2 linked regions of the Vreelandella piezotolerans genome follow. The protein of the gene in region 2 purifies or fractionates together with the protein of the main gene of each other region. This does not show direct contact. Links are inferred from orthologs where the notes say so. Each region holds a gene or a part of one and is shown on either strand. Other genes may lie near its edges. The genes, in order: GYM47_RS05290 and GYM47_RS02480.

The links.
Region 1: the proteins of GYM47_RS02480 (region 2) and GYM47_RS05290 purify together in Escherichia coli (affinity purification with mass spectrometry, with the first as the bait; 2 studies listed by BioGRID). This does not show direct contact. The link is inferred for Vreelandella piezotolerans from one-to-one orthologs.

What each region holds. Positions count from the first base shown.
Region 1 is NZ_CP048602.1:1,134,994-1,146,227, forward strand. The notes cover bases 4,962-7,659. They hold GYM47_RS05290 (FKBP-type peptidyl-prolyl cis-trans isomerase), read right to left. Parts: upstream 6,703-7,659; coding sequence 6,220-6,702; downstream 4,962-6,219. Other genes in these bases: GYM47_RS05280 (ABC transporter substrate-binding protein), read right to left, coding at 4,962-5,633; nikR (nickel-responsive transcriptional regulator NikR), read left to right, coding at 5,739-6,140; GYM47_RS05295 (hypothetical protein), read left to right, coding at 6,879-7,157; GYM47_RS05300 (outer membrane lipoprotein), read right to left, coding at 7,295-7,659. In the rest of the region: GYM47_RS05255 (MFS transporter), read left to right, coding at 1-841; GYM47_RS05260 (ABC transporter ATP-binding protein), read right to left, coding at 809-1,441; GYM47_RS05265 (ATP-binding cassette domain-containing protein), read right to left, coding at 1,434-2,255; GYM47_RS05270 (ABC transporter permease), read right to left, coding at 2,285-3,082; GYM47_RS05275 (ABC transporter permease), read right to left, coding at 3,079-4,059; more of GYM47_RS05280, read right to left, coding at 4,050-4,961; more of GYM47_RS05300, read right to left, coding at 7,660-7,762; GYM47_RS05305 (isocitrate lyase), read right to left, coding at 7,988-9,586; GYM47_RS05310 (GNAT family N-acetyltransferase), read right to left, coding at 9,968-10,393; GYM47_RS05315 (cupin domain-containing protein), read right to left, coding at 10,397-11,234. UniProt on the Escherichia coli protein: Folding helper with both chaperone and peptidyl-prolyl cis-trans isomerase (PPIase) activities. Chaperone activity prevents aggregation of unfolded or partially folded proteins and promotes their correct folding.
Region 2 is NZ_CP048602.1:535,942-547,079, reverse strand. What follows is about bases 8,139-11,138. They hold GYM47_RS02480 (DsbC family protein), read right to left. Parts: upstream 10,035-11,138; coding sequence 9,243-10,034; downstream 8,139-9,242. Other genes in these bases: rplS (50S ribosomal protein L19), read right to left, coding at 10,995-11,138; xerD (site-specific tyrosine recombinase XerD), read right to left, coding at 10,009-10,890; GYM47_RS02485 (homoserine dehydrogenase), read right to left, coding at 8,139-9,157. Also shown: GYM47_RS02515 (OmpP1/FadL family transporter), read right to left, coding at 1-673; GYM47_RS02510 (MerR family transcriptional regulator), read left to right, coding at 936-1,382; GYM47_RS02505 (heavy metal translocating P-type ATPase), read left to right, coding at 1,355-3,868; GYM47_RS02500 (YitT family protein), read right to left, coding at 3,957-4,574; GYM47_RS02495 (single-stranded-DNA-specific exonuclease RecJ), read right to left, coding at 4,646-6,442; thrC (threonine synthase), read right to left, coding at 6,449-7,837; more of GYM47_RS02485, read right to left, coding at 7,841-8,138. UniProt on the Escherichia coli protein: Acts as a disulfide isomerase, interacting with incorrectly folded proteins to correct non-native disulfide bonds.

The sequences.
Region 1 (11,234 bases), 600 kb from region 2 along the record:
GCCTGCGGTGGCCATTGCCTGGATGGGCGATGAGTTCGACAAGACGGCTCTGCTGAGCGCCGTCGGGCTCTATATCGGCGCCAATTCGTTGGGCGGTATCAGCGGACGTATCGTTGGCGGTGGTGCCGCCGCCATCGGCGGGCCAACGGCAGCGTTTATTGCAGTGGGAGCCATGACCCTGGTTGGCTGTGTGCTTTTCTGGCGGCTACTGCCCAACAGCCAAGCCTTCGTGCCCAAACGTTTTCATTTGCGTGACGCAGTGACAGACCTGCTGGGACATCTGCGCTCACCGGTGCTGCTCGCCGCCTACTGTCTAGGCGGCATCAACTTTCTGATTTTTATCAACCAATACAGCTATATCACTTTTCGTCTAGCGGATGCGCCTTATCAGTTGGCGACCAGCGGTCTAGGGCTGATTTTTCTTACCTATCTGGGCGGTACCTTTGGTTCGACGGTGTCCGGCAAGTTGGCGGGGCGTTTTTCACCTGCCATCTGTATTAGCGCAGGCATCGTGATTCTGATGCTGGGGACGGCTGTGACCTTGGCGGACTCGCTGGCACTGATCATATTGGGTTTGACCATTAACGCTTTTGGCTTTTTTATGGCGCATTCGCTGGCGTCTAGCTGGGTGGGGCGCTATGCCCAAGGAGCGCGGGGTAGCGCATCAGCGCTCTATCTCGTGTTTTACTATCTAGGTGCCAGCATTGGCGGTTTTTGGTTGGAGCCCTTTTGGCGCTGGTCGCAGTGGCAGGGCGTGGCGATCGGTTCGTGGCTGCTGCTTTGCGTGACGCTGTTCATTAGCGTGGGCCTATGGCGCTTCGAGCGCCGTACCAGCCGTTAATTGCCCACCCGCCAAATGCCACCGTTGATGGCACAGGCGCTTTAGCAGCGCCGTATCGTGGCTGATTACCAGCACGCCCAGGTTGTGGCGTTCCGCTTGGGCGCGCAGCGCCTGCCAAAGGGTTAATTGGGTGATGGGATCCAGCATGGTTGAGATTTCATCGGCCACCACGTAGCGCACGCCGGGGGCGAGTGCGCGAAGTACGCATACACGCTGTAGCTCTCCGCCAGAGAGGGCGCTGGGAAAACGCTTGAGCCAGTGCGGCTCAATACCAAACGCTTTCATCAGCGTATCGGGGGGTGTCCATGCCTCTCTCACTATCTTGCCTACCCGCCAGCGCGGGTTGACCGCCAGCTCAGGTGACTGCGGAAGCCACTGTACGGGGCTTAAACCTTGTGTCGGTAGCGGCGCGCCGTCAATGGTCACTTGGCCCTCGTGGGGGGCTAGCTGACCTGCCAGCAGTTTACCCAGGGTGGTTTTTCCTGCCCCAGAGTCGCCGCTGAGCCCGATCCATTCGCCAGGTGCAAGCCGAAGGGAAACTCCTTTCAGGAGCGGCAAGCCGGAAGGAAAGTGAAACGAGACACCATGGGCTTCAAGCAAGCGTTGGCTCCTGTCGCAAGGCGGTGACTGGCAGCGTGCTGAAAGCGTTATCCGGCAGCGCGTGCCAGAGGGCGCGTGCATAAGCGGTGGTTAACCGTTCCCCTTGGCCCTGAAACGCTTTGGCGGGGGCGGTCTCTAGGCCTTTGCCGTGTCGCATCACGGTGACGCGGTCGGCAATGGGCAGGGCATGGCGAAGGTCGTGGGTAATCAGCAATACTGCTTTGCCCTCGAGTGCCATGGCCTTTAGCGTTGCCAGTACGCGGTCGCGCTGTGTGGGGTCTAGACCCACGCTGGGCTCATCGGCAATCACTAGGTGCGCGTTGCCCACTTGGGCCATGGCGATGAGTACGCGACGGGCCATGCCACCCGAGAGCTCATGGGGGTAGAGGGCGGCGGCGTGGCTAAGCTGGTAGTGGCCGAGCAGCGCCTCGGCACGCTGATCGGCGGCGGGGCGTTCAAACCCCACGCGCTGGGCAGCCCAGCGTACCTGTTGCTGGCTACGAGCGAGAGGGTCAAGGGCGCTTAGTGATTGGGGAATCAGCGCTAGCTGATGGCCGCGTAGCTGGCGCTGACGCGCAGGGGTTAAAGGCGCTGAGTGAAAATGCAGCGTTCCCTTCATCTTAGCCGCCGACGGCAGCAGTCCCATAATGGCGTAGGCGAGCAGGCTTTTCCCTGCGCCTGATGCCCCCACCACCGCGTGTATTTCGCCCGCTGCTATGTGCAGCGATAGCGCGTCGATACAGGTGGCCCACTCTCTTTGCCACCAGCGGGGGTAATGGGGCAGTTCTAGGGTCAGCCGTTCGATATGCAGCATGGCAAACTCCTCAGGTAGACCGTATCGCCTTACAGCGCTTGGCGCAGCAGGGCCGCAAAACGCCCAATGGCCAGCACCATGAGCAGTAAGCCCAGCCCCGGAAACACGCCAAGCCACCAGTAGCCACCAGTGAGATAGCGCATGGCGTCGGCCAGTAGTACGCCAATGGCGGGCTGGGTTGGGTCCAGGCCAACGCCCAAAAAGGTCAGAGCGGCTTCATGCAAAATGGCATGGGGGAACAGCAGCAGTGCGCCGACCAAGCAGTGAGGCAGTAAATGGGGCAGCAGGTGGTGCCACACAATAAACCCGTGGGGTTTGCCGAATGCTTTCGACATGGCTACGTACGGGGCATGGCGTACACTCAATAGCTCTGCGCGCAGCACCCTGGCAAGACTGGGCCAGTGGGTCAGTGCGACCGCTATAATCACTGCCTGGGTTCCGCCGCCGAGGGCAAAGGCAATCAGCAGCAGTAAAATCAGGTGCGGTACGCTTAGCAGCGTATCAATCAGCAGGCTGACCAGGGCATCTAGCGTTGATGACAGCATCGCTAGGCTCGCCAGGCTTACGGCAATCAGCGTGCCTAGTAGTGCGGCGCTAAGACCTACCCAAAAACTCAGAGCAAGACCGGCCAGCGTGCGTGCCCATAGCTCCCGGCCCAGCGCATCCGTTCCCAGCCAGTGGGTGGCGCTAGGAGGCATTAAGCGCGCCTCAAATTGCATGTGAAAAGTCGTATCACCTAGCCAGACATGGTGGCTGAGCAGCAGTGCCACCAGTAGGCAGAGCATTGCTGCGTAGCCTGCTGCCAGTAGGCGCGGTTGGCGGTTCATCGCTGCCCCTGCGCTATGCGCGGGTCGGCTAACTGGTAAAGGCCATCGGCGATAAGATTGCCCATGCTGACAAACAGCGCGGTGAACAGCGCAATCGCGAGCAGCAGGGGCACATCGCTTCTTAAACCCGCCGCAACAGTGGCCTGACCAAGCCCGGGATAAGCAAAGACTTGCTCAATTAGTAGGGAACCGCCAAACAGCTCGCCGAGAGAGGCAAACGCCAGGGTGATGGCGGGCAGGCTGGCATGGCGAAGGCCATGACGCCAAGCGATATCGAAGCGGCTTGCGCCTTGTGCAAAGGCGTGCAGCGCCGTCTCCGAGCGCATAAACGCCACCATCTTGGCACGCGTGTGCAGTGTGATCGTCGCCATACCCAGCAGCGCCAGTGTCGCCATCGGCAAGATCAAGTGATGTAGACGCGTCAGTGGGCCCACCTCTTGCCTGAGAACGCCCATGGGGCCGGCGCAGCAGGTGGGTGTCCAGCCGAGGGTGACCGAAAAGAGCAGCAGCGCCAGCATGGCCAGCCAAAAGGTGGGCGTCGAGGCGGTGATATAGGCATAGCCGCTAATCAGACGGTCAAGCCAAGCGCCCTCTTTGCTGCCTGCCGCGATGCCCAGGAGCATCCCCAGGGCGAGTGAGAGTAGCCAGGCGCCAAACAGCAGGAAGAACGAGCGCTGGAAGCGCTGGCCAATGACCTCGCTGACCGGCTGGTTGTAGATATGGCTCCAGCCCAGCTCTCCGCTGAGCAGCTGGCGCAGCCAGTGGCTAAATTGGACCATAGCAGGCGCATCAAACCCCCACTGCTCTGCGATTAAGGCCCGCTGTTCCGGGCTTACCTGGGCCATCTGCGGGCCAAGATAGGCATCGACAGGGTCGATGGGCGAGAGCATCATCAGCCCAAACGAGACGGCCGCGACACATAGTAGTACCAGCACCAACCGCAGTAGGCGTGCCGTGAACCAGGTGGCTAGTCGCACGACCAGCGCCACTCCAGCAGGTTAGCTGTTATCGGCCAGCCGTGTCCGTGGGGGGCCACGCCCAGCTCACCCAGATCAAGGCAGCGGTGGGTGGCATACACATGGGCAAGGTTGACCATCCAGGCCCAACTGGTATCACCCTGCAACCCATAGCCGGTGTCGCCATCCCACTGCGCCGCTTGCCAGAGTGGGTTGGCCGCTTCCGGCGTTGCTGCGGCCTGAGCGGCCTCTAAGTGTTTATCCACGGTCTCGTTGGCGTAATAGCCGCTGTTATAGAAACCAAATCCAGCATGCTCGCTATGAAACAGGTAGTACACCTCCTGCGGACTATGGCTGCCGAAACCAAACACAATGGCATCTTGATGGAGGGCTTCCCGTTGAATCTCGTCCCAGTGGCGGCCGGTGGGCTGCATCTCGATGCCAAGCGGTCGCACCATCTCAGCGCTCACTTGGGCGAGCTGTTGGCGCGTGGTGTCGCTCGATGGGTACGTCAGGCGAAAACGTGCTGGCTGGCCGTCTTTAAAACGCAGCCCGTCTTCGTCCTGGCGAACCCAGCCTGCTTCATCGAGTAGGGCATTAGCGCGTGCTAAATTGGGCGCCGCCACTTTCTCGCCTTCTTGGCTCCAGGGCAGGCCGTCCGCCGGGCCAAAGGCCGGACGACCAAAACCGTTGAGCGCTACGTCCACCAGTGTTTCGCGGTCGAGGGCAAGATTCACCGCCTGACGGATGGCGAGATCAGACGTGACGTCATTGCCAATCGGAGCGCCGTTGGCAGCCTGTTCGCCTTCATCGGGCTGCATAGGAAACAGAATGCCGCGGTTGTCCACACTCTTCATGATGACCCGCTGCATTTGGCTGGGGAGGTTGTTCGCCAGTGCTTGTGGCACCGCGGCGAGATCCACCTCACCGGCGTGGGCGGCACTGAGCGTGGCGGCCTCATCGGTAAATAAAAACACCAGGCGCTCAAAGATGGGCGTGGGGCCATAGAAGTAGGGGTTGCGCTCAACAATCAGCTGCTCGCCCTCTTGCCATTCGACCAACTGGTAAGGCCCGGATCCTAACGGCTGTCTGCCGTAACCCTCGCTATAGCCATTGTCCCGGTCAGCGTCAGGCACGATGCCCAGCGTCATGAGTTGATCGATAAAGGTAATGCGCGGTGCCTTTAGCGTCAGTTCAACCGTGTTGCCGTCGATGGCCCGGGCGCTCTCCAGTGCACTGAGATCGGCACGGCCACCCGCCTCCGCGGCGGCATTGAAGGTGAAGGCCACATCGTCAGCGGTGAGCGGGGTGTTATCGGAAAAACGCACATCCGTACGTAAAGTGAGCGTCCAGGTGAGGCGATCGTCAGACAGCGACCACTCGGTCGCCAGCCCCGGTTGCGGCGTCAAATCTTGGCCACGGGTGAGTAGCGTGGATTGAAACAACGGGTTGCCGTACTGCCCCCAGCCCAGCAGTGGGTTAAAGCCTTGTTCCGGCTCGCCGCCAATGGCTAGCACTAGCTGCTCTTTGGCCAACGCAGGCGCGCTTAGCGCTACGCATGTGGCTGCTAGAGCCAGTATGATAGAGCGACGCATAAGACACCTTTTAAGGCTGCTGATATGATGTTTTTACAATAACATCATACTATCAACGCTGGAAGTTGCGGCGATGCACAATGAGAGACCGGCGAAGGAGAGGGTATGCAGCGGGTAACGGTAACGCTGGATGAAGAGCTGTTAAGCGACGTCGACGCGCTGATGGCGCTGCGCGGCTATCAAAATCGCTCGGAGGCGATTCGTGATCTCACCCGCAGCGGGCTGACGCAGGCTAAAGAGCAGGTTGCACCTGATGCGCCGTGCATGGGAGCGCTGGTGTACGTGTATGATCACGCGGCGCGAGATCTTTCCAAGCGGCTGACTCGCCACTCCCATGATCATCACGACTTGACGCTCTCGACGCTGCACGTGCACATCAATCACGATAGTTGTCTGGAGGTGGCGCTATTGAAGGGGCAGGGGAGCGCACTGAAGCAGTTCTCCGATGAGGTGACGTCATCGCGCAGCGTGCGCTACGGCCAGCTCGTACTGATTCCTGACGAATAGGGCGCTAATGCCCACTTGAAAACCTGATATCCATAAAAAAGGGCGGCCCAGTGGCCGCCCCTTGATCGCGTCGAGTCGCTCAGTGCTCGACACCACCTTCGCCGTGCACGTGGCCGTGCTCGACTTCTTCCTGGCTAGCTTCGCGAACGGTCGCAATCTCAACGTCGAAGTTGAGGTGCTGGCCTGCTAGCGGATGGTTGCCATCGACGACGACGGTATCGCCTTCGACTTTCTTGACGGTCACCATCAGCGGGCCACCCTGGGTCTGGGCTTGGAACTGCATGCCGGGCTCGACGCTCTCGACGCCTTGGAACGCATCGCGCGGCACTTCTTGCATCAGCTGTTCTTGAACTTCACCGTAGCCCTCTTCCGGAGCGACTTGGACGTTCAGTTTGTCGCCAGCAGCGCGGCCTTCGAGCTCTTTTTCCAGGCCTGGGATGATGTTGCCAGCGCCGTGGAGATAGGTGAGCGGCTCGCGGCCTTCGGAACTGTCTAGCACCTCACCTGCATCGTTGGTCAGGGTATAGTGGAACGCGACAACCGAGTTTTGCGCAATTTGCATTGAATAACCTTTCGGTGAGTGCATGTCCCAACATGGTAACGCGTGTGGAGCGGCTTGTCAGGGGGGCGGCGGGGTTTTTCCACCCACACGCCTTTAGCGCTATTGCGCCTAGGGGTGTGCAGGGATACCCTACATCCACCCATTTTTAACCTGCCATACACTCGCTGGAGTCCGTTATGACCATCTTCTTTATTTGGGTTGTCGCCTTCGCGCTGATTGCATATTTTGCTAATAAACGTTGGGAAAGCGGCGTTAGCCAAGGGTTGGACAAAGTGCTGCCCGAGGTGCTGAAAAGCCATGGTGACAACCGCTACCTGTGGGTAGCGGCGTTGGCCGTACTGGGCGCAACGACACTGATTCGCCCGGTAGACGTGCTGCTGGTGGCGATCTTGCTAGCCGTGATTGGCTTGATCATCGTGAAGCTCGCCAATTGGGCAAGCAGCATGGCCCACTAAGTCGAGCCATCGAGTCCACTCCTGGGTTCGAATCGTCAAATAGCTGAATAAACAACAGCCCGGCCAAATCGGCCGGGCTGTTGTTTTGACGAGCCGCGACGCGTATAGCGTCGGGCGAATAGTGGGCAACTCTGGTGCTAGTAAGGCGCAACGCTCAGGTTGGCACCGCTGCCAATCAAACGAACCCGTTGGCCTGCTTGGTACTGACGATCGGCGCTTTGCACGACGACCACATCCGTCCCATCATCACGACGAATTTCCATTTCCAGTGCGTTGATCCGGTTGGCGCGATCTTCTGCGGCCGTACCGGCAACGGCACCGCCCAAGGCACCGGCAACGGTGGCAAGCTGACGGCCAGAACCGCCGCCAATTTGGCTACCTAGCAGGCCACCAATCACGGCGCCGCCGCCACCACCCAGCAAATTGCCGGTGCGGCTATCGGCCTGAATTTGTACGGGGCGAACGGCCACGATGGTGCCATAGCTGACGCTCTGCCCCGTTTGCGCTTGGTTACCACGGTAAACATCGCCTGAGTAGGGCGCGGTATTGGCGCAGCCAGCCAGTGTCAAAATGCTCAATGCAGCAACGGGTAATAAACGTTTCATTAAAACCTCCAGTGGGTATCTATCCGCGTCAATGGCGTTTCATCAATTGCCAAACATCGCGTCTATTTCGTTTTAGAACAGCGTTCGTTAAAAGATAACGGAAGTGTGGCGCTTTGACCAGCCATCCCAAAAAAAGGTCACAATGATAGTGTAGACAGGCATTAAGAAAGCAGTGTGCAAAAAAACAGGAGGCCGACGCCTCCTGTGGGTCATGCGAAGAGCGGATTAACCAAACTGGTTCATGGTGTTGTCTTTACCGCCCGCCTTGAGCGCGGCGTCGCCATGGAAGAACTCTTTGTGGTCGTCGCCGATATTGGAGCCTGCCATGTCCTGGTGTTTGACCGTGGCGATACCTTGGCGAATCTCCTGGCGTTGAACGCCTGCGACGTAGGCCAGCATGCCTTCGTCACCGAAGTAGCCCTTGGCGAGGTTGTCGGTAGACAGCGCTGCCGTATGGTAGGTGGGTAGCGTGATCAGGTGGTGGAAGATACCGGCTTCGCGAGCACCGTCGCGCTGGAAGTTGCGCGTCCACTCGTCGGCGAGTTGACCCAGTTCGGTGTCGTCGTACTCGACGCTCATCAGCTTGTCGCGCTGGTAAGCCGACACGTCCTTGCCCTCTTTCTCCCAAGCATCGAAGACCTGCTGACGGAAGTTGAGCGTCCAGTTGAAGGAGGGCGAGTTGTTGTAGACTAGCTTCGCATCCGGCACCACCTCGCGGATACGGTTCACCATGCTGGCAATTTGGCCAACGTGGGGCTTTTCGGTCTCGATCCACAACAGGTCGGCACCGTTTTGCAGGCTGGTGATGCAGTCCAGCACCACGCGATCTTCCCCCGTGCCCGGCTTGAACTGGTAGAGACCCGAGGCTAAACGCTTGGGCTTGACCAGCTTGCCGTTTTGCTTGATGACGACGTCACCGTTGCTGATGTCTGCCGCGTTCTCGATGACGTCCCCATCCAAGAAGCTGTTGTACTGGTCGCCCAGGTCGCCCGGCTCATGGGTGACGGCAATCTTTTGGGTGAGCCCTGCGCCAAGGGAGTCGGTGCGCGCCACGATGACGCCATCTTCGACGCCCAGCTCTAAGAAGGCGTAGCGCACGGCGTTGATCTTCGCTAGGAAGTCTTCGTGGGGAACGGTGACCTTGCCATCCTGGTGGCCGCACTGCTTCTCGTCGGAGACCTGGTTTTCGAGCTGGATACAGCAAGCGCCCGCTTGAATGAATTTTTTGGCCAGTAGGTAGGTGGCTTCGGCGTTACCGAAACCGGCGTCGATATCGGCAATGATCGGCACGATATGCGTTTCGTAGTTGTCGATCTTGCTGATCAGCTCTTTCTCTTTAGCGCTATCGCCTGCCGCCTTGGCGTCGTCCAGGGCGCGGAACAGGTGGTTGAGTTCCCAGGCATCCGCTTGCTTGAGGAAGGTGTAGAGTTCCTCGATCAGGTTGGCGACCGAGGTTTTCTCGTGCATGGATTGGTCGGGTAGCGGGCCGAACTCGGAGCGCAGCGCGGCTACCATCCATCCAGAGAGGTAGAGGTAGCGGCGTTTGGTGGTGCCGAAGTGTTTCTTGATCGAGATGAGCTTTTGCTGACCGATGAAACCGTGCCAGCAGCCCAACGACTGAGTGTACTGGGAGGTGTCGGCATCGTAGGCGGCCATGTCGTCGCGCATGATCTTGGCCGTGTAGCGAGCGATGTCCAAACCGGTATGGAAACGGTTTTGAGCGCGCATACGGGCAGCATATTCAGGTTTGATGGCTGACCACTTGCCGCCTTGGGCTTCGCGAAGGTGGGCCATGGCTTTGATATCGTCGAGCAGTCCTGTCATGAGCTGTTTCCTCCAGAGTTATCGTCGTTCGCACGTTAGCTTGTTCTTATGCTGCACCTGCGAGATAGATTCCAGCATTATTCAAATTCGCGGCGCTGTCTCTACACCCATCGTCTCTTAATAAAACGTCGCGGTGTGGCGCTTTGCGTTTCACAGCGTCGGTGTCTCCGAAGAGGAGAGTCCTTAACGCTGCAGTGCAATAACTATCGACTAGGCAAGGAGATCCAACAATTGTCACTTGGGGGCACGCGGCGTTGTAGTCCGACGACAGCGACTACGCCAAACGCCCTGTTTGTGTAGTCGTTTTTCGTCATGGCTTTGACTAGGAACACAAAAAAAGCGCCACACGGGGTGGCGCTTGGCGACATTGGCGCTGAATCACTACAAAAACAGCGTCATCTCACGATGGGGAATGCCTGCATCCATAAACACGTCGCCGTGGGCAACGAACCCTAGCTGCTCGTAAAAAGCGAGAGCATGTAGCTGGGCGCTGAGCACCGCCCGGGCGTGCCCGGCATCGCGTGCCGCTTGGATGGCGGCCTCCATGAGTTGATAGCCAATGCCCAGCCCCCGGGCATGTTCGAGCACTGCCACTCGGCCAATGTGGCCATCGGGAAGAAGGCGGGCCGTGCCGACCGGCTCGCCTTTGAGCATGGCCAGAAAATGCAGGCACTGCGAATCGAGGCCATCCCACTCTTCCTCTTGAGCTACCTGCTGTTCATCGATGAAGACGACTCGGCGGATCCGCGAAGCGTGCTCTTCCAGTATTTCCCAGTGGCCGCTTGTCACGGTGGCGTTTTGTTCCAAGCGTTACTCCTCGTCGTCGCCCATGAAGCCCAGGCTGCCGCTATTGATCAGTCGAGTCACCAGAGCGGCGGCGCCCTCGAGTTCCAGCACGTCTGCGTACATCGGTGTAGCGTCGGCAAGGCGTTTGGCGAGGGGTTCTGAGCAGGCGTGCCCGTCGCCATCGACGAACAGCGTGGTGCCAGAGGCATCGCTGCGCCAAGCGAAGCGAGACCCCGGCATATGGAACAAAGGTTCGCCGTCTTGTAGTTGAGCAACAAGGTCGGCTTCGCTCATCGACTCTTCGAGAGGCACGACTTGATCGATATATTTGGGCTGGGTCATCACGCGGCCAAACCACTGGGCCACTTGCTCAGGGTTATCCAGCGCGCTCAGCATGAACTGACGCATGCGTTCGACGGCGGCATCGTCCAGCTCGCCTACCTCCTCGGCAGGGGCCATGCCCGCATCGCTATAACGCTGGGAGTCCGACATTTGTTCGCCGACATAATCGGCATACGAGGTGATGGCTTCGTCGGCCGAGGGCGCGCGAAAACCCACCGAAATGGTCATACAGTCATCGCTTTGGCTGACGCCGTGGTGTGCCCAGCCTGGCGGCAAATACAACATGTCGCCGGGTGCCAGGGTCCAGTCGGAGTCTGCTTCGATCTCGAACGACTCGAGGATGCGCAGATCGATCCCTTGGATGATCGGCGCATTGTCGAGCTGCTTGCCACCCAACTGCCAGCGGCGGTGGCCGCTAGCCTGCAGGAGGAAGACGTCGTACTGGTCGATGTGTGGCCCAACGCTGCCACCGGGAGGGGCGTAGCTGACCATGATGTCGTCCAGCCGCCAGCGAGGTAGG
Region 2 (11,138 bases):
CACCCTCTACCCGAGAGTCGATGTCGCCTGCTGCATTAAAGGCTGCGCTGGTGGGCAACTGGCGACGCAGCTCACCCTCTACTTGGTTATACGTAATACCGATACCGGCCGACCACTGATCGTTAAAACGGTATGAAACGGTCGGCTGGGCGCTCACGACACGTAGTTCGGTATAGTCGCCAAAATAGCGGCCTTGGAACGTATCTTCGTACTCGGTTTTAGAACCAAACGGCGCATAGACACCAAAGCCGAACGCCAGCTGTTCGTTGACAGGATGAGCATAAAACGCGAAGGGAACCAGCGTGCCGGGCACCATATCGCCATCGTTAGTACCTGGGATGCCACCCACAGGTATCTGCACACCATTCGGTGCGCCACCCTGAGCAACCCCAGCATCCAACGTACGGCTAGCGCTCACATTACTAATATCCGTATCGACGCTCAGAAAAGTACCGCCCGCCGTAATCTGGGCGCGGTCGAGGAACGACATACCCGCCGGGTTACCGTACACGATCGTGGCATCATGAACGTTGGAGCTGCGTCCTGCATGGCCGTAACCCTGGCCGCTGACGCTCTGCTCGTTGATTTGATATCCGCCTGCGTTGGCTTGGCTAGCAAAAGCTACTGATGCTACCGCGGCCACTAGGGTTAGTTTTTTGAAGTTATTATGCATTGTGGGCCTCTCTCCCGATGATCCGGCGGATTCTGCCATCCACCCGCGTTGTTCTTACACCTCAGTTTTCGCCCAATGTCGGGTTTGGTTCAAGGGCAAACGAGCGTTTTATTTTGTTTTTTGCTTATACATTAGTCGCACGACTGTTTTAAATCAGTGTTTTAGTCCTTTCGGCTGAGTGACCAGCAACGCTTGACCTATGGGTTACCCAAAGGTTTTACACTCACAATACGTTAACCACACACAGGGGTTGGGCATGCCAATGAGCGATTTAAAAGTGGGGGAGCTCGCCAAGCGTGCTCACGTGACGCCTGAGACGGTACGCCACTATACGCGCGAAGGCCTGCTCTCCCCCCGCCGGCATCCTGAAAACGGCTACCAGCTCTTTTCTAATAACGACCTGGAGCGTCTGCACTTTATTCAGCGAGCGCGAAAATTGGGGTTTAGCGTCGCGGAAATCCGCGACATTTTGGCCCATGCCGACCAAGGCGACTCCCCCTGCCCGCTAGTGCGCGATCTGCTCGCTCACCGGCTGCCGCAAATACGCGCACGCATTGCCGAACTCGAAGCACTCGCCCAGCGAATGGAACAGGCACTGGAAAGTTGGCAGGACATGCCCGATGGCACCCCGGATGGCCACAGCCTGTGCCGCTTGATCGAAAGTTTTCCCGAGGAGGCCCCATGCAGCACGACACCGAGCAAACCATGATGCTGACCCGCACCGTGCCGGGCATGAACTGCCAGGGCTGCGTCAAGCGCATGCGCGAGGCCATTCAAGCGCATGACCCAGCGGCCCAAGTGGAGGGCTTTCCGGCAGAAAAGCGTCTGGAAGTGGCCAGTTCCCTCGACGATCAAGCGCTGGATAGTGCTCTCAACGAAGCGGGCTACCCACCCAGCAACGACACAAGTGACGTATCTCACCAAGACGCGCCGTCGTCCACCGACTCACAGAGCACTCCCGTGGCTGCGCCCCAACAGCGCCTGCTAATTAGCGGCATGACCTGCGCGGGCTGTGTCAAAAGCGTCGAAAAAGCGCTTGCCAACACGCCCGGCGTCAGCGGCGCCTCGGTGAATTTCGGCACCCACACCGCACACATCACCGGCAGCGCTACTCAGGAAGCGCTAATGGCCGCCGTGGCCGAAGCGGGCTATCGCGCCGAACCGATCGTGGATATGCGTGACGCCGAGCGCACGCGCGAGGCGCAAGAGGCCGTTACCTACCGCCAGCGCCTAAAGGGCAGCGTGCTGTCACTCTCCCTCGCGATTCCGCTGATGATGAGCATGTTCGTCTATCACCCACACGCCATGGGCGTGGGCCGCCTGTACTGGCTGGTGATTGGCCTGCTGACGCTCGCCATTTTGGCCTTTCCTGGGCGGCACTTTTTCACCAACGCCTGGAAACAGCTCAAGCATCATCAGGCCAACATGGACACCCTGGTGGCAATGGGCACTGGCACCGCCTGGCTCTACTCGATGATGGTGGTGCTCTTCGCCCCCTGGCTGCCGGAGGTGGCTCAGGGCATCTATTTTGAAGCGTCGGCCATGGTGGTGGGGTTGATTCTCCTGGGTAACGCCATGGAGTTACGTGCCCGCGGTCGCACGAGCAATGCGCTTAAACGGCTGCTCGACCTGCAGGAGAAAACCGCCCGGGTGATCCGCAACGGCGTCGAACAAGAGATCGCGGTGGACGACGTCGCGCTGGATGACCGTATCCGCGTGCGCCCAGGCGAGCGGCTTCCGGTAGATGGCGTGGTACTCGACGGCCAGAGCTATATCGATGAGTCGATGCTCACCGGCGAACCCGTGCCAGTGCACAAAACGGCGGATGACGAGGTCAGTGCGGGCACGGTGAATGGCAACGGCAGTTTAGTCTACCGCGCCACGCGCATCGGCCGCGATACCCGTTTGGGACGCATTACCGAGCAGGTCGCCAGCGCCCAAAACTCTCGCCCACCGATTGGTGAGCTGGCCGATAAAATCTCAGGCGTGTTCGTGCCCGCCGTGATGATCATGGCCGTGTCGACGGCCCTTGCCTGGTACAACCTGGGGCCTGCCCCGGTGGTCATTCATATGCTGGTCACTGCCACGACCGTGCTGATCATTGCCTGCCCCTGCGCGCTGGGCTTGGCCACCCCGATCTCCACCATGATTGGCGTGGGCAAAGCCGCCGAGCATGGCGTACTGGTGCGCAGCGGAGAGGCGCTGCAAACCGCGAGCCGCCTGACCACCCTGGTGGTCGATAAAACGGGAACGCTGACCGAGGGCAAACCGCGCGTCACCGAGGCAACGGTGCTGCATAACGACAGCCCCCAAGTGCTGGCCTGGGTGGCCGCCCTAGAGAGCCGCTCGGAACACCCGCTGGCCAAAGCGCTGACGGCCTACGCCGAAGAGCACGACGCCCGCCCCGATACGCTGGCTAGCTTTGATAGCGTGACCGGCGGCGGTGTGAAAGGCACCAGCCAAGCCAATGACGCGCTGCTGCTGGGCAATGCGCGGCTATTGGAGGAGGCTGGAGTCGACCTCTCCCCAGCGGACGAGCACATTCGCCAGCTGGAAGCCAAGGCGCGCTCGCTGGTCTATTTAGCGGTGAACGGCAAGCTGGCCGCCCTTTTCGGCGTTAGCGACCCGCTGCGCAACGATGCCGCGGCCGCCGTGAAGCGCTTGCAGGACGATGGGTTAACCGTGGTAATGCTCACGGGCGATAACGAGCATACCGCCGCTGCGGTGGCCCGCGAGGTCGGCATTAGCCAGTTCAAGGCTGGGATGACGCCCGATGACAAACATGCAGAGATCGAGCGCCGCCAAGCGGTGGGCGAAGTCGTTGGCATGGTGGGCGACGGCATCAACGATGCCCCCGCACTGGCCCGAGCCAACGTCGGCTTTGCCATTGGTCAGGGCACCGATATCGCCATGGAGAGCGCCGGTATCACGCTGATGCGCGGCTCGCTGCACGGCGTGGCCACCGCAATCGAACTGAGTCGGGCCACGCTGACCAACATCAAGCAGAACCTGATCGGCGCGTTTGGCTATAACGTGCTGTGCATCCCAATTGCCGCCGGCGTGCTCTACCCGATGACCGGCATGCTGCTCTCACCGATCCTTGCTGGGGCGGCCATGTCGCTCTCGTCGATCACCGTGGTCAGCAACGCCAACCGCCTGCGGTTATGGAAGCCCAGCCAACAGGAGGCCGTATGAGTTTACTGATCAACCTTGCGGGTATTGCCATCATTGGCTTGATCGTCTGGTGGTTTTGGCTTAACTAGATGATTTTACGTCATCACGGCTAGCTCACCCCGATATAACGCCCTGGCTTATGGTTCAGAGCGATGATTAGATTGAGCATCAGCGCGCCGAGTACCGAGTAGCCTACTCGATCCAGGGGGAGCTGAGTCAGGGCAATCAGCAGAATCACGCCGTCAATGCCGAGCTGCACATAGCCCGCCCGCAGGCCGTGTTTGTCCTGCAGGTAGAGGGCGAGAATGTTGATACCGCCAAGGCTGGTACGGTGGCGAAACAGCATCAGCATGCCAATGCCCATCAGCGCCCCGCCCATCAGCGCCGCGTAGAGCGACGGCACGTTGGCAAATTCGACCCACCCCTGGGTGAGCTCGGAGAACAGCGAGACCAAGCCAATGGCGACAAAGGTGCGCAGCGTAAAGCTCCACCCCATGCGTTTGATCGCCAGATAGTAAAACGGCAGGTTGATGGCAAAAAACCAGACGCCAAAACCCCACCCGGTCAGGTAATTGAGCAGTAGCGCCATCCCTGCGGTGCTACCGGTGAGCAACACCGCGTGGGTATAGAACGTCACCCCGAGTGCGACGAACAGCGTCCCCAACAACATCGCCATGATGTCTTCGTAGGGCTTGTGGGGGTCCTTGGGAAGATCTTCCATGCGCATGAGAGCGTCCTTTTTTGGGATTATTGGAGCGGCCGCTCGAGCGGCCAAGGACGCGAGGATAGCGGAGAGCGTTAAACGGGGCTAGCGTGCTCCACCATCAGCTGCAGCGACTCGCGTCCCCGCCAGCGGTTACGATTGAGCTTGTACGCGCAGTGCAGCGTGTCGCCCACGCCAAACGAGGGCAGCTCCCCCGGCGTGAGAGCGCGAAACCAAATCGCTTTGCGGGTCACCGCTCCCATGGAGAGCTCCATCATTAGGTGTGAACCCTCCGCCCCAACGGGGCGTAACGCCTCGACGATAAAGCGCCCTTCGAACAGCGGCGGATCGAACTCCCGCCCGTAGGGGCCCAAGGTCTCGATCTCTTCCAGCGTGGCCAACGAGAGCTGGGCAGTCGAGAGCTCGCCATCGGTCCACAGACGCGGGTAGAGCGGTGTATCGCCCAACTGCTCGCTCACCGCCTGCAAAAACGCCGTTTTGAAGGTATCGAGCTGCTCCCGCGGCACGCCGACGCCTGCGGCACCACTGTGCCCGCCGAAGCGCGGCAGCGCCTCGGGCGCAAGCTCGAAGGTGCGCTGCAGGGCATCCCTTAGGTGCAGCCCCTCGATGGAGCGCCCGGAGCCGGTGAGCATATTAGGTGCCGCTGCCCGCGTCAGCACCACGGCTGGACGCCCGTAGGCCTGGACCAGCCGCGAGGCGACGATGCCCTGCACGCCGGGGTGGCCATCTTCCAGAAGCACCACGACGGCAGGCTCGTTGGCCTCCAAAGCAGGTGCGGCGAGCGCCCGCGCCTCCTCGGCCATATCCGCTTCGATGGCCTTGCGCGATTGGTTATCCTGATCGAGCACCTCGAGCTGCCGGTTCGCGACGCCGTCACTCTCGGCCAGCATGAAGTGAAGTGCCGCGTAGGGGTCGTCCAATCGTGAGCGAGCGTTGATTCTCGGCCCCATCTGAAACGCCAGTGTTTCGGCATTGAAGGGCACGCTGTCGGCCCCTAAGCGCGCGGCCATGGCTCGCCAGCAGGCGGCGTCCATGCGGTTGATTAGCGTCAGGCCATGGCTGACCACCGCCCGATTGGCGGGGCTTCCGCCTAGCGAGACGCAGTCCGCCACGGTGCCTAACGCCACGTAGGAGAGCCACGGCGAGAGCTTCGGCGTGGCCTCGGGCAGCGCGCCCCACTCCACCAGTACACTGCGGGCGAGTGACATCAGAAGCCACGCCACCATGCAGCCTGCAATGGTTTTATCCGGGTAAGCGCAGTCGCCGCGGGTCGGGTTCACGCAGGCGTAGGCCGAGGGCGGCGGGCCCTCCAGGGGCAGCGCGTGGTGGTCGCTGACCACCACATCGATACCCGCTGCTTTCAAGCGCGCAATGCGCGGCTCGTCAGAACTGCCGCAGTCGGCGGTAATCACCAGCGTCGGCAGCGGTTTTAAGCTCAGCGTTCGATCCACCAGCGGCAGGCTGATGCCGTAGCCATCGTGAATACGGTGGCCAATCAAACTGTGCAGCTTGTGCTCGGGCACGCCAAACAGCTCGACCAGCGTGCGCCGAATGACCACGTGGGAGGTGATGCCATCCACATCGTAGTCGGTCAGAATACCGATAGACTCGCCCTCGGCGACCGCTTGAGCAACGCGCTCCGCCGCACGAGGGCCATCGGCGAGTTTTTCAGGATGGACGAGATAGCGCAGGCTCGGTGACACCAGCGGCGCCAACTCACCGGTATAGCCTGGCAGCCGGGAGGCCAACAGCCGCGCCTGCAGCTCGCTCAGTCCTTCTGACTGGGCACGTAAATAGACAGCCTCGTCCAGGGGACGAGGCTCTAAGCGGGGATGGTGACTCTGCTGAGAAAGGGGTGACACCTGGGTCATATCACCTCAGCGGCGGTTGTCAGCAACGAACTGCTGGACCGCGCTCAATTCGGCGGGCAACACCGTGTAGCGCTCTTCGCGCTCCAGCAGGTCGTCCATGTGGGTCGGCAGCGGTACGCCCTGGAAGCCCGCTTTCACCACGGCTTCGGCGAACTTTGCCGGGTGCGCGGTAGCCAGGGTGATCATCGGTGTGGTGGTATCCACACGCGCCCGCTCGGCCGCGCGGTAGCCAGTGGCCGTGTGCGGGTCGAGAATTTCCCCGGTGCGATGATGCGCTTCTCGAATCACTTCCAGGATCGTCTCGTCATCGACGCTGTAGCTCGCGAACTTCTCGCGCAGCTTGGCCAGCGGCGCATCGGCAAGCGCGGTGGGCGCTTGCTGGAAGCGCTCCAGCAGCGCGGCCACGGCGGCCCCGTCGCGGTCGTAGGCATCGAACAGTAGGCGCTCGAAATTGGACGACACGACGATATCCATGGAAGGCGCCAGCGTGGCTGCCAGCTCTTTCTTGGAGAAGTCGTTGGCCGCGAGCGTGCGGTGCAGAATGTCGTTGGCGTTGGTGGCGATGATGAACTGCTTCACCGGCAGGCCCATCTTGTAAGCCATATAGCCTGCAAAGACGTTGCCGAAGTTGGCCGAGGGCACGCAGAAGCTCACTTCCCGCTGGGGCGCACCCAACGCCACGCCAGCGGCCACGTAGTAGACGATCTGGGCCATGATGCGCGCCCAGTTGATCGAGTTCACCGCCACGAGCCGCGTGCCGTTCAAGAAGTCTTGGTTGGCAAAGCTGGCCTTGACCATCGCCTGGGCGTCGTCGAAGTTGCCCTCAATGGCGATGTTGAAGACGTTGTCGGCAAGCACCGAGGTCATCTGGCGACGCTGCACTTCGGAGACGCGGTTGTGGGGGTGCAGAATGAAAATATCGAGGTTGTCGCAGTGGCGGCAGCCTTCGATGGCCGCCGAGCCGGTATCCCCGGACGTGGCCCCCATGATCACCGCGCGCTCACCGCGCTTTTTCAGGAAGTGGTCCAGCAGTCGTCCCAGCAGTTGCAGCGCCACGTCCTTGAAGGCTAGTGTCGGGCCGTGAAACTGCTCCAGCAGGAAGTGGCTGGCATCCAGCTGCTTCAACGGCACCACCGCGTCGTGGTTGAACGTGGCATACGCCTCGGTCACCAGACGGCGGAAGGTCTCGTCATCGATCTCACCGTTGACGAACGGCTTCATCACCCGAAAGGCGATCTCGGCGTAGGAGAGCCCGGCCATGCTGGCCAGCTCCTCTTTGGAGAATTCGGGCAGCGTTTCCGGAACGTAAAGACCGCCGTCGCTAGCCATGCCGGTGAGCACTACCTCTTCGAAAGAGAGCGCGGGCGCTTGCCCACGCGTGCTGATATAGCGCATCGGTTACTCTCCCTCGTCCAGGCTTTCCACGCGAATTCGCGTGACGGGGCCTGCAATATCCGCCATGGCTTCGATCTCACGGATCGCTTCGTTCATCTGCTTCTCTTTGGTGCGATGCGTCAGCAGAATGATCGGCACCAGTTCGCCTTCGGTGGCCTCTTTTTGAATCAGTGCCTCGATGGAGATGCCCTGCTCGGCCAAAATCGTGGCCACGCGGGCCAGCACGCCAGGACGGTCCACCGCCAGCAGGCGCAGATAGTACGCCGTGGTGATCTCTTCCATCGGCATGATCGGCAGCTGACTAACGTCTTCGTCGATGCCGCTAAACGCCAGATAAGGCACGCGGTAGTGGTGGTCGGTGGCAATGTCCCGCGCCACGTCCAGCAGATCGGCGACCACGGCTGACGCCGTAGGCTCGGCACCGGCACCCGCGCCGTAATAGAGCGTGGGACCAACCGCATCGCCCATCACCGCAATGGCGTTTTTCACGCCGTGTACATTGGCGAGCAGACGCTCTTTGGGAATCAGCGTGGGGTGAACACGCAGCTCTAACCCTTGATCGGTGCGCTTGGAGATCCCCAGATGCTTGATGACGTAGCCGAGGTTGTCGGCCTGCTCCACGTCCTCGGCGGTAATGCGGGAGATCCCTTCGGTGAAGGCTTTTTCGAACTGCAGCGGCACACCGTAGGCAATGGAAGCCAGGATGGTCAGCTTGTGCGCCGCATCGATGCCTTCCACATCGAACGTCGGGTCGGCTTCGGCATAGCCCAGCGCCTGGGCTTCGGCCAACACGTCTTCGAAGGCACGGCCTTCGTCGCGCATGTGGGTCAAAATGAAGTTGCCGGTGCCGTTGATGATACCGGCCACCCACTCGATACGGTTGGCCCCCAGACCTTCACGCAGCGACTTGATGACCGGAATGCCGCCCGCCACGGCGGCTTCGAAGGCGACGATCACCCCCTTTTCATGGGCGGCACGGAAAATTTCGTTACCGTGGACGGCGATCAGCGCCTTATTGGCGGTGACCACGTGTTTGCCGTTGGCAATCGCGGTGAGCACCAGTTCACGGGCGATATCGTAGCCGCCAATCAGCTCGACCAGTACGTCCACATCGGGGTTGTTGGCGACTTCGAACACGTCGGTCGTCGCTTTGATGCCGGTAATGTCGCAGTCGGGATGAATACTGCGGTGGGCTACCTGCTCGATCACGATCGGGCGGCCTGCACGGCGGCTGATATCGTCCGCGTTGCGCGTCAATACGTTGAAGGTGCCACCACCGACAGTACCTAACCCACAAATGCCTACTCTTACCGGTTTCAAAATACGTCCCCTTTCATGTTGGGCACCCGCAGGTGCCGCTTCTTGAATCAGTGTCTCAGCGTGTTCGTTCGTCACTCATGTGACGTTATTCGTCTTCCAAGCCTAACATGGCCACGAGCCGCTCGGGGGGCACGAAGCCAGGCACCATTTGCCCATCGGGCAGGATGATCGCGGGCGTGCCTTGCACCCCTAGCGCTTGCCCCAGCGCGTATTGATCGGCCACCGGATTGTCGCAGCTGGCCGAAGCGGCGATCGTCTGGCCCTCTTTGGCCCGATTCATCGCTTCGCTACGGTTGTCGGAGCACCATACCTGCTGCAAGGTCTCGGCGGCACCGCTGCCCATCCCGGCCCGCGGGAAGGCGAGATAGTGTACCGCAATTCCCCGCTCGTTGAGCTCGGGAATGGTCTCATGAAGGCGCTCGCAGTAGGGGCAGGTAGGGTCGGTAAATACCACCACCGTGGCCTTGGGCTCATCGATGGCTCTAAACACGACGCGCTCGCTCTCGGGAATCGCCGCTAGCGCCGCTGCGCGCTCTTGGTTGCGAGCCTGCTCGGTCAGATTCACCAGCCCATTATCCCCGTTTTGATAAAGGTCCCCTACCAAAAAATGACTACCGTCTGCATTGGCGTAAAACGACTCACCACTCTCCAGGCGTACATGGTAGATCCCTTCCATCGGCGTGGCGCTCACCTGCTCTACCGGCATTGGCTGGCCGTTCACCTGCAAGCTGTCAGCCAAGCGTTCGGCCACGTCATCGGCGAAGGCAGCCGCAGGGATTAAACTACTCGCCAGCACCAGCCAGGGAACACAGGATTTCGCAACGGTCGGCATACGTAGGTGCATTCTTTGATTAACCTCGCGGATGGTGTTCAGCATGCAGTTGCTCCAGGCGCGCCTGGGCAACATGGGTATAAATTTGCGTGGTGGACAGGTCACTATGACCCAACAGCAACTGTACGACCCGCAAATTCGCCCCATGATTCAATAAATGGGTCGCAAAGGCGTGGCGCAGCGTGTGAGGAGAAAGCGGCCGAGCAATGCCCGCCGTGATGGCATGGGCTTTGATACGATGCCAAAACGTTTGCCGCGTCATGGCCTTATCGCCTCGACCAGGGAACAGCGCCGGGCGTGTGGGGTCTTGCATCAGCGTTGGCCGCGCCGTTTCGATATAGTGTGCCAGCCAAGCAGCGGCCTCGTCCCCCATGGGCACCAGGCGATCTTTATCGCCTTTACCGCGTACCCGCACCACGCCTTGGCGCAGGTTGATCGCGTCGCCGGTCAGCCCGACCAGCTCCGACACTCGTAGCCCGCAGGCGTAAAGCAGCTCCAGCATGGTGCGATCACGCACACCCAGCGGCGTGCCCACATCCGGGGCTAGCAACAAACGCTCGACTTCGTCTTCTTCCAACGTATCGGGCAGGCTGGGGCGCACTTTGGGGAGCGACACGTTGGCCAGCGGGTCGCTGTCGATATGACCATACAGTCGTGCCCAGCGATAAAAACTGCGTAGCGACGACAACATCCGTGCATTGCTGCGCAGCTGGTATCCCTGCTCGCGGCGCTGCTCCATCCAAGCGCCAAACCGCGCGGGGGACGCCGTGAGCAACGTTTCATCATCGCGCTCGAGCTGCTCTTGCCAAGCGGTCAAATCACGACGGTAGGCCGCTAGCGTATGGTCGCTGGCGCCCTGCTCTAACCACAGAGCATCCAGATACGCATCGATCACGCTCATCGGCTAACGGTCTCATTGCAAAGCCATAAACAAAAACCCCGCCCCGCAAAGCGGTGACGGGGTTTTCCGTATCCGAGCGCCAGGCGCTCGAGAAAAAGTGGCGATTAAGCCAGCTTTTCCTTGATACGCGCCGACTTACCGCTACGCTCACGCAGGTAGTACAGCTTGGCTTGACGAACGTCACCGCGACGCTTGACTTCGATGGAGTCTACCAGCGGGCTGTAGGTCTGGAAGGTACGCTCGACGCC